3 regions of the Exiguobacterium abrahamii genome follow, and region 2 is predicted to be linked to each of the others. Evidence: riboswitches for the same ligand, from Rfam matches in the RefSeq annotation. Region 2 holds a riboswitch; each other region holds the start of a gene.
What was found. A riboswitch is a leader RNA that binds a small molecule or an ion and turns the genes downstream of it on or off. The one in region 2 is predicted to bind thiamine pyrophosphate.

Region 1 (5,295 bases), 780 kb from region 2:
CAGTCCAGTCGTTGGAGACGAAGTCGTTCTTCATATCGAAAGTGAGACGGGATATATTCTCGAAGTGAAGGAGCGGGACAACTTTTTAGTACGCCCGCCTGTCGCGAATATCGACCAGGCATTGCTCGTCGTTTCGGCGGCAGAACCTGATTTTTCAGCGCACTTGCTCGACCGATTTCTCGTTTTGATCGAAGCGAAGGAAATTCAACCCGTCATCCTGTTGACGAAAATGGACTTGCTTGACGATGTTAAAGGACCGGCTGTCCGAGAGGCAATTGCCGCTTACCGGAAGATTGGATATACGGTCATCGAGACATCAAGTGAGACGTTGTCGGGTGTTGAGCAAGTCCGTCCGTTGCTTGCTGGAAAAACGAGCGTTCTCGCGGGACAATCTGGTGTTGGGAAAAGTTCATTGCTCAATGCACTGGAGCCCTCTCTTGATTTAGAAACAAGTGCCATCTCGAAATCACTCGGACGCGGACGTCATACGACGCGTCACGTTACGTTGATGCCGCTTGCCGAAGGATTGATTGCTGATACACCGGGTTTCTCGAACCTTGATTTTCCGTATGAAATGGAAATCGAGGATGTACGATGGAGTTTTCCTGAATTCGTGGCTGTACAAGATGAGTGCAAATACCGAGGTTGCTTGCATTTGAATGAACCCGGTTGTGCCGTCAAGGAAGCCGTCGAAGCCCAAGAAATCATGTCCTCTCGTTATGAGAACTATGGTATGTTTATAGACGAAATCAAGAATCGAGCCCGGAGGTATTGAAGATGATTAAAATTGCACCATCTATCTTATCAGCAGATTTTGCGAATCTCGAACGCGATGTTAAAGCCGTCGAAGCAGCAGGCGCGGACTATATCCATTTTGATGTCATGGACGGTCAGTTCGTACCGAACATCTCATTTGGATTACCTGTGCTTAGCAGTTTACGTCAAAAGACGGATATGATTCTCGATGTCCATTTGATGATCGACCAGCCAGAACGTTTCGTTGAAGATTTCGTCAAGGCAGGGGCAGACATCGTGACGTTCCACGTCGAAGCGACGAATCATGTCCATCGTGTCTTACAACAAATCAAAGCAGCGGGCGCAAAGGCAGGAGTCGTCTTGAATCCGCACACGCCATTATCAACGATTGAACACGTCCTTGAGGATGTCGACATGGTCTTATTGATGACGGTCAATCCGGGCTTCGGTGGACAAGCCTTCATCGAGCGTGTCATGCCGAAACTCGCAGCACTCGCGCAAATGAAAGCAGATCGTGGTCTGACATTTGAAATCGAAATTGACGGTGGCGTCAATCCGGAAACGGCAAAACTTTGCATCGATAATGGTGCGAACGTTCTCGTCGCAGGATCAGCAATCTACAATGCACCGGATTATGCGGAAGCGATCACTAGCATTCGTCAAGGGGCTGCCGTATAATAAATATGATGACCGCAAGGGGTGTCGCTTGAAAAGCGGCTGAGAGGAGTCTTTTAGACTTTAACCCTTCGAACCTGTTCCGTTCAAACGGACGTAGGGATGTGGCGCACGCAGGCAGTACGGCGTTCGTCGTACTGCCTTTTTGCGTCCTCTCGTACAATGAAGGAGGAAAAAATAGCATGAAACGGTTACAAATGATGATGGAAATTGCCATCTTCGCCAGTCTCGGAGTCGTCTTTGATTTACTGATTCCATTCAAAATGCCACAAGGTGGTTCGATCAGCTTAGCGATGCTACCGATCTTCGTCATGGCGTTTCGCCACGGTGTCGTCGGAGGGGTCGTCACGGGAGCGCTTGTCGGTACGATTCAATTGATGTTCGCTCCACAAGTCTTGACGATCGTTCAACCGATGCTTGACTATACGATTGCGTATGGTGTCGTCGGATTAAGTGGTCTGTTCGCGCGTCAAGTCAGACTAGCCGCGCGCAATGGACAAAAGAAAAGCTTGATGGCGTTCGTTCTCCTGGCGACGTTATTAGGCGCAGGACTCCGTTATATCTGTCATGTCATCAGTGGCATCGTCTTTTTTGCCAAGTATGCAAAAGGTCCAGTCGTGGAATACTCTTTCGTCTATAACGCAACGTATATGGTTCCCTCGTACATCTTATGTGGAATCGTAGCAGGAATTCTATTCACGACTGCGCCACGCTTACTCCGTTATTCGGCACGAGGCGTCTGAGATGCGGGCGATTCTCGTTTGTGCCGGTCCGCGAGAAGAAGTACCGGATTTACAGATGTTTTGTCAGCCGGGTGATTTCATCGTCGGTGTCGATGGTGGTGTTCAGACGGTCGAATCGTTTGGGCTGACATGCGACCTGACAATCGGTGATTTTGATTCGCTTGGTTATGTACCAGAAGGGGCAATCGTTCATCCGGCTGAGAAAGATGAGACGGATCTTGAACTGGCCCTTCGTACAGTGTCTGAGAGGGAACAGCATGAGGAGATCATCATCATCGGGGCGACTGGTGGGCGGCTCGACATGACCGTCCAAAATGTCTATCTATTGAAGCAATATTCAGAGGCACGACTCGTGACGAAACGAGAAGAGGTGCGATACTTGGCTGAGGGAACGTATGCAGTCGAAGCAGGGAGCTATCATTATCTTTCGTTCATTCCACTTGTGCAGTCGACCTTAAGCTTATCCGGAGTCAAATATCCACTTGATGCACATCCCGTACCCGTCGGAGGTTCCTTGACTGTCAGTAATGAATGGCGTGCGTCAGAAGCGAAGGTAGAGCTCCATCAAGGCGAATTATTAATGATGCGGACGCTTAAGGAATAGAACAATCATACAAAAAGAGGCCATGGATGATTCCGCGGCCTCTTTTTAGATGAAATTATTCTTCAAGTTGAGAAGGGGCGACACGGATGTCGCTTTGAGCGGATAGATGTTTTCCTTTGACGAAGAGATGATAACTTCCCCACATGACAAGAAAGAAAGGAACACCGATGTATAGCGCGATTCGTTGATCCGCTTGAAACGCAAGACTGACGAGGACGACGACGTTAAGTGTCAACGAAATCAGTGGTAACACCGGATAGAGTGGTGTCTTGAATTTCAGTTCGGATACATCGTGTCCGTTTCGGACGAACTGACGACGAAATGCAAGCTGAGAAGCAGAGATGGAAATCCAGCCGACTTGAGCCCCGAGTCCGGCTAAGGACAAGAGCCAAATGAAGACGGTATCTTCTGCGAAAAATGCGGTCAAAAGCGATAACATCGCGAACATCATCGTAAAGAGCAACGCCCGCATCGGCACACCACGTGCATTGACGTAAGATAATTTCTTTGAAATCATCCCTTCTTGCGCCATCGCCCATAACATCCGGGTCGCCGCATATAGTCCGGAGTTTCCGACGGACAATAGTGCCGTCAAGACGACGATGTTCATCAAATCAGCAGCGTACGGAATACCGATCGCATCAAAGACCATGATGAACGGACTGCTGACTCCGCCAGCTGTTTCATACGGAATTAATGCACCAACGATCGTAATCGATAAGACGAAGAAGATGAACGTCCGCCAGACTGTATTGCGGATGGCTTTTGGAATCGATTTTTCTGGCGTGTCGGACTCCCCAGCCGCAACACCGATCAATTCCGTTCCTTGGAAGGCGAAGTTGACGGCAATCATCGTCGTCAAGACACCGAGAATCCCGTTTGGAAACCAACCGCTTGCCGTAAAGTTCGCAAATAACGATGTTGGGCGATCTGCTTCCATCGGTAACCAGCCGAACCAAGCAGCGCCACCTAGAATGATGAAGAACAGGATCGCGAGGACCTTCAAACTTGAGAACCAGAATTCAGCTTCACCGAATGCTTTGGCGGAGACGGCATTCAGACCGAACAGCAAGACCGTAAAGACGGTACACCAGACGACAACGGGTACATTCGGAAACCAGCGATCCATCAAACTGCCGGCAGCTGTGATTTCGAGTGCCACCGTCACTGCCCAGCCGAGCCAATAAATCCAACCGACGGCAAAGCCGACCCCTGGTCCAATGAAGCGGGTCGTATAGGTCTGAAATGACCCCGAGACCGGCAGATAAACCGCTAATTCTCCTAAACATAACATCGTCAGATACATGATGGTCCCACCCACGATGTAACTGAGGACCGCCCCGAGAGGTCCTGCTTGTGAAATCGTTAATCCTGACCCTAAAAATAAGCCTGTTCCGATGATTCCGCCGAGTGAAATCATGAACAGGTGTCGACTCGTCATCTCTCGTTTGAGTTGCATGATGACTTCCCCCAATTCTGACAAAATAAAGTACGTTCCTATTGTAAGCGTTTTCAATAAAAGCGACAATTAGTTTATGAGAAAAATAAATGAGAGCATAAAAAAACCGGAAGGGAAGATTCCCATCCGGTGGTTGCGCCTTATACGCGTTCGACTTTACCTGATTTAAGAGCTCGAGCTGAAACCCAAACCTTTTTCGGCTTACCGTCGACGAGGATACGTACTTTTTGTACGTTGACTCCCCAAGTACGTTTTGTTTTGTTCAATGCGTGTGAACGGTTGTTACCCGACTTTGGCGATTTCCCAGTAACGTAGCATTTACGTGCCATGCGTTCCGCCTCCTTTTATGTTGTTTTGCGTTCGTCCTAATAGACACTTTGCTATCTTAGCATGGTGTCAGGGCGGTTGCAACATAAAAAAAGTAGCTGACAAGAAAAAAACTTGACAGACAACCTCGAAATTTAAAATAATGGATGAGGATGATGGTAAAAGTTCATTTGACCGCTACTATTTTTCACTTATTCATTGTATAGTCAGTACGGCGACTTTTCAATAGTAGGTCCTTATAGTAGAATTATGAGAAGAATACAATATTCAAAGGGGGCTACTCAGGTGGCGATCGAGATGAAAACGACCTATGGAAAGATTGATGTAGATAATGATGTCGTCGCGCAACTTGCGGGCGGCGCAGCAATGGAATGTTTTGGTGTCGTTGGTATGGCATCCCAGTCTCAAATCAAGGATGGTCTTGCTGAACTCTTAAAACGTGAGAACTTTGCACGCGGTGTCATCGTTCGACAGGCTTCAGAGCAGGTCCATATCGATATGCATATCATCGTAAGCTATGGAACGAAAATCTCAGAGGTGGCGAACAACGTACAGAGTCGCGTGAAATACACGCTCAGTCAGGCACTAGGTCTTGACGTGACATCTGTGAACATCTTTGTCCAAGGAGTCCGCTTGACGAATGTCTAAGGCGGGAATAGAGGAGGAAACTTTAGTGAGTGTAGATCGTTTAACAGGAGCGCAGTTAGTCAAGATGATTCAAAATGGCGCGG
Region 2 (5,295 bases):
CTTCAACGCTTCTGTCACCTGCAAGGAAGCGACCATCTGTACAGCTGGCCCGATGATTCCCGCTGTATCACACGTTTCCTGATCTCGCGGTAATTGATCGAGCAGACAATGCAGACATGGCGTCTCCCCGGGACGGACGGTGAACGTGATCCCATAACTGCCGACGCAGCCACCATAAATCCACGGAATCGAACGCATCAACGCCATGTCGTTCATCAGCAAGCGAATATCGAAATTGTCCGTCGCGTCGATGATCAGATCGATATCATCGAGTAGCCACGTCAGCGCTGACCGGTCGACGTCTACTACATGCGCTTCAATCGTCACCGTCGAATTAATCGCTTCAAGCCGTGCTTTTGCGGCAATCGCTTTTGGTACGATATGACGCGCATCGTCCTCGGTATACAGCTGTTGTCGTTGTAAATTACTCCATTCGACATAATCACGGTCGACGATTCGGACGACACCGACACCGGCGCGGACGAGTTGCTCTGCCGACGCCGTTCCGAGCGCTCCCATGCCGATGATCAGCACCTTCGCTGATGCCAAGCGTGCTTGTCCCGCTTCCCCGATCGGTTGAAATCGAGTTTGCCGTGAGTAACGGTTCATCGAATCAATCCACTCGTTGGACTACTCGCGACCGCATACTGTTTCTTCTCGATACGTCCCGCTTCGTATCCGAAGCGCCCTGCTTCGACAGCTAGTCGCATGGCGTACGCCATCTTGACCGGATCTTGAGCATGGGCGACAGCGGAGTTCAATAAGACACCATCCGCACCGAGTTCCATCGCATAGGCGACGTCGGTCGGTGAACCGATCCCGGCGTCGACGATGACCGGCACCGTCGTCTGCTCGATGATGAATCGTAGATGAAGTGGGTTGAGAATGCCTTGCCCGGAACCGATCGGTGACGCTGCCGGCATGATGGCGTGACAACCGAGTTCTTCGAGTCGCCGTGCAAGGACGACATCGTCCGACGTATACGGTAAGACGATGAAACCTTCTTTAAGTAATTCTTCAGAAGCCCGTAACGTCTCGATCGGATCAGGTAGTAACGTCTTGTCGCAACCGATCACTTCGACCTTAACCATGTCGCACATACCGGATGCCCGCGCAAGCTTCGCCAACCGTACGGCTTCCTCTGCCGTCTTCGCACCGGCCGTGTTCGGTAGTAAATCATACTTTGTTAAATCAAGCGACTCGAGGAAGTTCGCTTGTTGTTTATCAAAAATATCGAGCCGACGGACGGCGAACGTCAAGATTTTTGAGGCGGACGCATCGATTGCTTCCTGCTGTACCGTAGCGTCCGTATATTTCCCCGTTCCGAGTAATAACCGTGATTCAAATGTCTTTTCTCCAATTTTCAGCATGTTTATCCTCCTCCTACGAAATGAACGATTTCAAATGTGTCGTTGTCTCGAACGACCGTCTGACCGTACGCCATGCGATCGATGATTTGTCGATTCTGTTCGACGATGACGAGCTTTTCCCCTAAGCCGAGTTGCGTGAGCATGTCCTCGATCGTTTGAATCTGTTCGATCGTGTGGTCATTGCCGTTAATCGTAATGTTCATCGGACTTCCTCCTTCTGAATCAACCGTAATGTATTTACCAAGACTTCCGCTGTCGCCGGTGCGAGTAATATGCCATGCCGATGATGCCCTGTCGCCATGAAGATCCGACGGGATGAATCGGCGACTCCGATATATGGCAAGCCTGACGCCGTTTGTGGTCGTACACCGGACCAGACTTCTTCGATGACCGCGTCACGAATCGGTGGATACAGTCGTTCTGCTGCTTGAAGCAATGACGTGATCCCAGCGACACTGACACCGACCGTCTCGTCGTACGGCAGTTCGGTCGCACCGATCAAAATTCGTCCGTCTGCTTTTGGCACAAGGTAGACAGCGTCGTCAAACAGGATCGAGCGTAACGGCTGACCCGCGAGACGGACGGCGAGACATTCCCCTTTGACCCCATATGTCGCGATCGAAATACCAGCTGTATCGAGCAAGGCTTGCGACCCGCGTCCGGCAGCGACCGTCACTGTTCGTCCGGTCCAGATTCCCGCATTCGATTCGATCCTGATGAAGTCATCGTTCTCTTCGATACGTGTGACCTCCACTTGTTCTTCGATTGGTACCCCACGCTTTCGTAAGGCATATATCAATGCAGTCGTCAGTCGTCGTGGATCGATTTGACCGACCGCTGGAAACAGATGCTCGCGTCCTTTACGTTTTAACAAAAACGGTTGTTCCCGGTACCCACAATCGATGCCAGTCTCTCGCTCGAGACGACGTGCAAGCAGCGGATACAGACGACGACTACGTGCGGCAAGTAAATGCAATTCCGCTCTCAGCTCGATGTCCGTCGCAAGCATCCCGGCAGCTGCGCGGCTCGTTCCTTGTCCGCATGTTCCGCGTTCTAAGACGACGACGGATTCATTCTGACAGGCGAGACCGTAAGCAAGCGTCAACCCGATGACTCCGCCGCCGATGATGATGTGATCCGTCATACGCGAACCCCCTGGTAACTTAGAATGGCGGCGAGTGGATCCGATTGACCGAGAATACCCGATAAGACAGCGATTCCGGTTGCACCGGTCGCTGAGATTTCAGGCAAGCGTTCTGGTGTGATTCCGCCGATCGCAATGACCGGTTTCGTCGTGAAGGTGACGACTTGCTTCAAGGCGTCGATTCCCCGTGGCGGCACATTCGGCTTCGACGCTGTCGGATAAATATGACCGTACAGCAGGCGGTCGGCTCCTTCCGCTTCTGCTGCCAGTGCCTCTGCTAGTGAATGGACCGATTTCCCGATGACGAGATTCGGAAAATGACGTCGGACATCGCGGACACGCAAGGACCGTCGCGTCAACTGCACACCGATGCCTGCGACATGGGCGACGTCGACCCGGTCATGAACCGTTAACTGCTCAGGCGAATAACCATGCACAAGGAGCGCGTCGATTAGATCAAGCAATTCTGCTGCCGACAAGTTCGGTTCTCGTAGATGCAGCTGATCCGTATAAGGTTGAAGGGAGTGAAAGGTCTTTATTCCGTCAAGCGGATGAATGGATCCCGTCGAAATCAGATGTAAACGCATCATGTTCTTCCTTTCCATACGAAAAAGGACCACTCCCGATGTTGAAGGGAGTGGTCCGAAAATGCGCTGAAGCGCTAAGGATATCTAAGGTTTCGAGCCACTTCCCTCCGCTAGTACGAACTAGATCAGGTTCAAAGGGTCCGGATACTTCCGTCTCAGTCTGCTGGGAGACTCCCCTAGTGTCTTTTCGTGTTTAATTGGCTTGCCCCATTAGTCTAGCATGAGTCGCTTTGCTTCGCTAGTCCTAGTTGAGCGCTTCCACTTGCTGAATCAGCTCCGATTTCGTCGGTCGCTGTTGCTCTTGGCTGTCGGCATACGTCTGCTTTAGCTTCAGGATGCGCATTACTTTAGCGTCGAGCATCTCCGGCGTCAGCGTTTTGTCTTTGACGGCTTGCATCACTTCGGCATGGACCTTTGTGTAAGCACCTGCCTCTGAAAACATTGCCATATCAGCTCCGTTGACGAGCGACTGACGTGCCGCTTCCGCGAGACCATATTGTTTCGTGATCGCTCCCATGACGAGATCATCCGTGATGATGACACCGTTGAATCCGAGTTGCTGACGCAAAAGGTCAGTCAAGATCGGCTTTGAGAGCGAGGATGGATTCGTATCGTCATACGCGGGATAGAGAATATGGGCAACCATCACCATCTCGGCGCCCTCTTGAATCGCTTCTTTAAACGGTAACAGTTCCGTCCGCTTCAATTCTTCCTTTGATGCCATCACTTTCGGTAGCCCGACATGGGAATCGACACTCGTATTGCCGTGACCGGGAAAATGTTTGACGACCGGAATCGTTCCCGTCTCCTGCATCCCGTGCATCAGGGCCGTACCAAGCGTCGCGACGGTCTTCGAATCAGCACTGAACGCACGGTCGCCGATGATCGGATTGTTCGGATTACTGTTGACGTCTAGGACCGGTGCGAAGTCCATGTTGAAGCCATAAAATCGTGACAAATGACCGAGCGTACGTCCGACATCTTCCATTTTCGCATCATCTGCTCCTTGCGCTATCCGTTGACTCGTCGGTAGACGTAATCGTTGATCCGGTACCCGGCTGACCCGTCCGCCTTCTTCATCGATCCCAACAAACGCATACGGTTTTTGATCCGTCTCTTGAATCGCACGTGTGAACGTCAAGAGTTGTTCTTCTGACGTGATGTTTCCGCCGAGCAGTAAGACCCCGCCAATCGCATGCGTCTGTAATAATTTTCGGTCAGCTGCTGAAAGTTCCGTGCCGGCGACTCCGATATAGAGCAGTTGATCGATTTTTTCTGACGTCGACATCGCTGCCAATTGTTGCTTTAGTTTTGCTTGTTGTCGTTCTTCTTTCGTCGGCTCAGGCTTCGGCTTCTTTTCTTCTGTCGGTTGTTTCGTTTCCGGTTGTGATGATTTCGTTGGTTCCGTCGTCTCCTGCGCACACCCTGCAAGCAACAGGCAACCGATCAGTACGGCTTTCTTCACAAAGGATCCTCGCTCCGCACACCATTGATCGAATAATAAACGGAAATCTCAGCGTTCAGGGATTGCGAGACCGAACAATATTTATCCTTTGATAACGAGATGGCGCGACGGACCTTATCTTCCGGGAGATCACCTTCGAGCCGGTAATGAATCGAGATTGACGTAAAACGCCGCGGATGGTCCTCTGCCCGTTCTCCTTCGATATCCATTTCGAAATGGGTGATCGTCAAGCGCATCTTCTCTAAGATTGAAACGATATCAATTCCGGTACAGCCGGCAACGGCATGTAGCAGTAGTTCAGTCGGTCGCGGCGCTTGATTTTCGCCACCGTTCTCTGGTGCTGCATCCATCGCCAGATGATGCCCTGATTCCGTCTGTCCACTAAACCCCATCTGTTTGTTCCATGTCACTGTCGCTTGCATCGTTTCCACTCCTTTGTAAGTAGTCTTCTTCTGTAGTATACGCAAAAAACAGCAAGCCTGGAAATTCACACGCTATTTCGAATAATGGTTCTTTTCCCGAAATCTCGCTTTGCGATACCCGACGAAATCGTTTCATGCTATCCTGTTACTCATAGTTTCGCGCGCAAGCGCTAGAATTGAGGAATCATCCATGTCACCTACTACTCGTTTAAGTCGACGCGATTGGCTCTTGATCGCCACGTTGTCGCTCCTGACGTTCGTTCTCGGAACAAGCGAATTCGTCATCGTCGGGATCCTCGCTGAAATC
Region 3 (5,295 bases), 390 kb from region 2:
CAGCCACTCGACGTCTTCTGTCGGTCCGTGTGTAATGCAATGCAGGTGAGCGTGTCCTGCACCAATCAAGAGGATTCGTTTCATGTTGTTCTCCTTCAATCTGTCTTGCTAGAATGTACCCGGATACGGGTGGCGGTAATCATAACCAAAAGACAAGACTGATGAACAGGAGGATGACCCCGAGGTAGATCATATCCTCGCGCTGAACGACTGGCACTTCATAATATGTCCGTTCCGCTGAAAAATGACGGGCTTCCATGGCGATTGCCATCCGTTCTGCCCGCTGGATCGATCGCGAGAAGAGCGGTAAGCCGATCGATAGTAACGCATCACCAGGAAAGCGACTGTGCACGTTTCGAATCATCCGTACTTGCCGCAAGACTCGGACTTCTTCGACCAGTTGCGGCAAAAAGCGAATTCCGGCAAGGAACCCATACGCGAAGCGAGGCGACACCTTTGCCTGGTGAATCAAGCTCATCACGAACCGGGTCGCATCGGTCGTCGTGACGAAAGCGAAACTCAAGCAGACGAACGTCGCCATCCGTAAGGCAAGTAACCAGCCATGTACGACACTTTCCGACGTGACATGAAACCAACCGAACGACCAGAGCGTGTTCGTACCTTTGCCAAACGCCGCCATCATCCAGAACGTCAATAAGAATAATAGACTGTAAGGTGCGAGCCGTTTCAAGAATTCGACAGGACCCCATCCGGAGAGAATTAGCAAGGCGATAGCAAAACTCAGGAACACCAACGTCTTGATCCAGTCATTCGTTGCAATTAAGGCAAACATGATCAAAAACAATCCGCTCCCCTTGATGACAGGATTGAGTTTAGCGAACGGTGACGCGTTTGTTTGCATTGCGCTTCACCTCCTGGAATTGGTAAGAAAGTGGACGTTGCAGCTGACAGCGTTCGAGTAACGGAACGTCAGCGAATAACTCGCTCGGACGCCCGTCAAAAGCAATACGACCTTGCTCCATGACGAGGACACGATCCGCGTATCGGGCGACGAGTTCCATATCGTGTGTTGCCATGACGAGCGTCGTTCCGTTTTGTTGTTCCGTCAACAACTGTTCCATGAGCCGCCGCGTCGTCAATCCATCCTGTCCGAACGTCGGTTCATCGAGCAACAACACATCCTTCGACTGCCCGAGCATCGTCGCGACGCTGAGCCGTCGTTGTTGCCCCGTACTAAGCGCAAGCGGTGACTGCTGTTTGACGGATGCGAGTTCCAGCCGTTCGAGCAACGTCGTGCGCTCGTCACTCGTCGCTTCCCGGTGACTCCAGTCAATTTCCGCTTCGACCGTCAGCTTGAGAAACTGCAGATCCGGTTGTTGGAAGACATAGCCGACGTGCTCATAAAAGCGTCGCCGGGAGTAACGCTGAGCTGAACGTTCCTGGAACCGATATGTTCCTTGATGCGAGAGCAACCGACCGAGTGTTGCAAGCAACGTACTTTTCCCGGAGCCGTTTGCCCCGAGCAGCATCACCCATTCTCCTGTCTGCAGGGAAAATGTCGCATCGGTCAGCGGGTAAGGGGCTTTCGTCGATAATGCAGTGACGTGTAACAAGGCAGTGCCTGCTGTAGCGACTGAGGGAAGCACGTGAAGTCGCGCTGCTTGTGGTCCATCTATGGGTAACGTCTCTAACGTGTACGGATACAAAGAGGGAACAGCAATCCCTTTCGATTGAAGCTCTGTATACGCCTGCGGGAACAAATCCTGCGGATGCGCCGTTGCAGTCACCGATCCGTCCTCAAGTAAGACGATCTGATCGACATATGGCAAACAGACATCGAGTTGGTGTTCGATCAAGACGATCGTTAAATCATGTTCTTTCTGAATCCGAAAGATCAACGCCATCAGCTCGTGTTGCCCGATCGGGTCAATCTGAGCTGTTGGTTCATCGAGTAATAAGATCGTCGGCTCGAGCGCCAGGACCGCAGCGAGCGCGAGGCGTTGTTTCATCCCCCCGGATAGACTCGCGATTGGTGTCGAGAAGGGGAGAGGGAGACCAACAAGTGCGAGTAAGCGTTCAATGCGTTCCTCCATCTCTGCGCGTGGAATCGACCGGTTTTCTAAGCTAAAAGCGATTTCGCGTCCGATCGTTTCCATGCAGAACTGTTCTTCTGGGTTTTGGAACAGCACTCCGACCGAACCGGACCGGGTAACGGTTCCCGTCTGTTCGACTTCAATCGTCTCTGGTGTCAGTCCGGCTAGGGCATGAAGCAGTGTCGTCTTGCCACTCCCGCTTCGTCCGAGCAGAAGGGTCGTCCCGTGCTCGATCGTCAGCGATACATGATCGAGCACCGACTTCATCTGACCGGGGAAGCGGATGCTGAGATCATCGACAGTAATCATGCGACTTCCCGTTTCGTACGTCCTGCCGCAAACCCGTTCAAGACACCGGTCGCAACAAGGCGACGGACGAGAATCGCTGCAAGCAAGCCGCCCAGTAATGCGCCACTAATTAATTGTAAGCCAGTTGTCGCAAGCAACGTCGTCGTCGTGTAGTAACCGAATCCGTTCGCGATCAGACTATAGACGATGCTACCAATCGCGGCTCCAACACCCGATAACATCAATGTCCAGGTGTCATAACGGCGATAACGCGTCATCGCAAAGACGAGTTCCGCACCAAGCCCTTGGCAGACCCCGATCAGTAGAGCCGATAAACCAAAGTGACTACCCGTGAACAGTTCGACGGCTGCCGCGACGATTTCCGCGATGAGGGCGGCACCTGGTTTTTGAATGATTGCCGCGACGAGCGGGCTCGCGATGATCCAGATCCCAAACATCCAGTTGGCACCGACTGGTCCGAAGATTGCCGACATCGGTAACCAGAGTGTTGACCAACCGAGATAGATGACGCCGCAAGCGACGGCGAGCATCATCATGACCATGATTTCTTTCATTTTCCAGTGTTGCATCGTGTTCGTCCTCCTTTAAGTGGGGGAGACACCAAAAAAGACCGCCCTCCGTAAAAAGAGAGCGGTCCTCAGAAAAACTGCGCGCAGCAGGAGTCATTGGATGTGATCGCTCCACTTTCCTACGCTAGTATGAACTAGATCAGGTTCGAAGGGTCCGAAGTGAATCGTCTCAGCCAAATGGGCTCCCCTAGTGGATATGGTAATAGATGATACGCTGTTCACTTTAGGCAATCTTCTGTCTATTGTCAAGACACAAAAAAAACGATACGCCACAAAGGGCGTATCGTTAAACGACTTATTTGTTATCTTCGTTCTCTTCTTTTGCTTCTTCTGAAGACTCTTCCGTAGCTTCCGCTTCGTTGTCTTCACCAGCTTCCGCTTGCGCCTCAGCTTCTGCTTCTTCGATTTCCTCAAGATCCTGCTCGAGTGTAGATTCGACGACAGCTGCGACTTGAATGTCGCCTTCTGTGACGATACGGAAATCTTTTTGTTCCGGAAGATCAGCTACAGAAATCGAATCGCCGATTTCGAGGTTCGTGACGTCGATTTCGACGTTCTCTGGTAATTTATCTGGTGTTGCTGCGACTGTTACTTTAAAGAGTGTCTGTGACAGGAATCCGCCGACTTTAGCGCCAGCTGCTTCACCAACGAGTACGACGTCTGCTTCGACTTCTGTCTCTTCATCCATTTTAACGGCGATGAATTCAACGTGATCGACAGTTGGTGTGAAGACATCCATATCACGACGGTTGATCAAGACGTTAATATTTTTACCGTCGAGTTTCAGTGAAATCAAGACGTTCTCACCGTTTTCTCGAACGATTTTAAGCAATTCTTTTTCTTCAAATGCGATCGGTGTACTTTCCACTTTGTAACCATACACGACACCAAGAGCTTTTCCTTCATGACGTAATTGTTTACGGAGTGAGCGTGGACGTACCTCACGTTTTTCGGCTGTTAATTTAACTGACATGTTCATTTCCCCCTTGAATTTGGTATAGCCCTCAAAAGGTAATGAATGTAGGAGCAGGACAAGTCCTGAACAATTTAAATATGCTAAGACAATCGGTTTCAGACTCTTTTGAATCTGACGCTTTCGTGACTTTGCATTTCTCTCCCAGGTCATTACGCTGATATTGAGAAACATGTGTGAGTAAGTCACCGTTTGATGCGGTGCTAGTGAGTTTATACCCCTATGTTTTAAATCCTTAAACCTCTATTTTTTATTTTTTAAAGTCGAAAGACCTCCAAACCGCTTGAAATCAAGGGTTAAGAGGTCTTTCGTTTTTTTCATTTTTTTACGGTGATGCGTTGGTTTTCACGGACTAATACACGGATGAGACGTTCGATGTGCCGCATCGTCGTATGTCCCATCGTTGAAATTTGGAGCCATTGATTATGGACGAGATAGTCGCTTTCATACTGGACGTGATAGCCCTGGATCCGGAGAGCGTCTCCTAAAGTGGTTGCCGACGGATGGACGATCGTCAGAATTCCCGGCGCTTGTGCTTCTTGCGTCGCAAGCAGGTTAAAACCAGTCGCGCGAACGGCCTGTTCGAGATAAGTCATCTTGATGGCGGCTTGATCGAGATCAAGGGCATCGAGCGCTGCCTGACAAGCCAGCAACAAGTTCGATGAGCCGGAAAAGGCGACGCCTTCCGCATAAAGTCCGAGATCCAGATAACGTGGAATACGTGGAGAAGGTAGGACGCGATCTACGTGACCGATGAACGCAAGACCCGGTAAACCACCAATTGCTTTTCCGGAGACGGTCGTGACGAATCTGCAGCCGGCATACGAGAAACGCCCGGTTCCGACGGCGCTGATCGCATCGACGATGAGTGCGGTTTGTTGATCCAGCAGTGCTTTTACCGCATCGAGATCGTAGAGAACGCCCGTAGACGTCTCACAATGTGTCAACCAGATCCAGTCGTATTCCGTTTGATGCAGTTGACTCGCGAGTTGTTCCAAGTCGATCGGGTGACCGGGTGGAAGCGAGTGGACATCAAAGGACTTTCCAGCCCGTGCCGCGTGATCGATCAAGCGTTGACCGAACTCACCACCGTTTAGGATCAACCCATGTCCACTCAGTTGTTGTGCGACGATATCGTTGGCGAGCGTACCACTGCCGACAGCCATCGAGACATGTGTCAAATCCAGCAACTGACACATTCGGTCCCGTAAATTTTGATCGAGCTGACGCATCGATGCCGTCCGATGCGGGCGCGGTGCTTGTTGCGCCGCTTGGCGGACTGTTGGTGCAACCTCGACCGGACCGGCTAGAAAATGCAGAGGACGTAAAACGTCCGCGATGACGGACCGTTCGTATGTTGCGCGTGACAACAACATCGGTACGAACTGGG

Region 1: another riboswitch for thiamine pyrophosphate. It lies ahead of thiT (energy-coupled thiamine transporter ThiT); the one in region 2 lies ahead of ITJ88_RS08620 (thiamine phosphate synthase).
Region 3: another riboswitch for thiamine pyrophosphate. It lies ahead of ITJ88_RS06505 (ECF transporter S component); the one in region 2 lies ahead of ITJ88_RS08620 (thiamine phosphate synthase).

The regions. Positions count from the first base shown of each region.
Region 1 is NZ_JADOYC010000001.1:879,825-885,119, forward strand. It holds gene rsgA (ribosome small subunit-dependent GTPase A) at 1-775, shown strand, start outside; gene rpe (ribulose-phosphate 3-epimerase) at 778-1,434, shown strand; TPP riboswitch at 1,442-1,551, shown strand; gene thiT (energy-coupled thiamine transporter ThiT) at 1,614-2,174, shown strand; gene ITJ88_RS04340 (thiamine diphosphokinase) at 2,176-2,778, shown strand; gene ITJ88_RS04345 (amino acid permease) at 2,834-4,237, opposite strand; gene rpmB (50S ribosomal protein L28) at 4,378-4,566, opposite strand; gene ITJ88_RS04355 (Asp23/Gls24 family envelope stress response protein) at 4,850-5,212, shown strand; gene ITJ88_RS04360 (DAK2 domain-containing protein) at 5,238-5,295, shown strand, end outside.
Region 2 is NZ_JADOYC010000001.1:1,655,723-1,661,017, forward strand. It holds gene ITJ88_RS08600 (ThiF family adenylyltransferase) at 1-609, opposite strand, end outside; gene ITJ88_RS08605 (thiazole synthase) at 606-1,370, opposite strand; gene thiS (sulfur carrier protein ThiS) at 1,373-1,573, opposite strand; gene ITJ88_RS08615 (FAD-dependent oxidoreductase) at 1,570-2,514, opposite strand; gene ITJ88_RS08620 (thiamine phosphate synthase) at 2,511-3,104, opposite strand; TPP riboswitch at 3,187-3,289, opposite strand; gene nagZ (beta-N-acetylhexosaminidase) at 3,346-4,566, opposite strand; gene ITJ88_RS08630 (OsmC family protein) at 4,563-4,988, opposite strand; gene ITJ88_RS08635 (MFS transporter) at 5,179-5,295, shown strand, end outside.
Region 3 is NZ_JADOYC010000001.1:1,266,119-1,271,413, forward strand. It holds gene ITJ88_RS06490 (NAD(P)/FAD-dependent oxidoreductase) at 1-84, opposite strand, end outside; gene ITJ88_RS06495 (energy-coupling factor transporter transmembrane component T family protein) at 140-862, opposite strand; gene ITJ88_RS06500 (ABC transporter ATP-binding protein) at 834-2,363, opposite strand; gene ITJ88_RS06505 (ECF transporter S component) at 2,360-2,932, opposite strand; TPP riboswitch at 3,032-3,131, opposite strand; gene ITJ88_RS06510 (50S ribosomal protein L25/general stress protein Ctc) at 3,228-3,905, opposite strand; gene ITJ88_RS06515 (GNAT family N-acetyltransferase) at 4,223-5,295, opposite strand, start outside.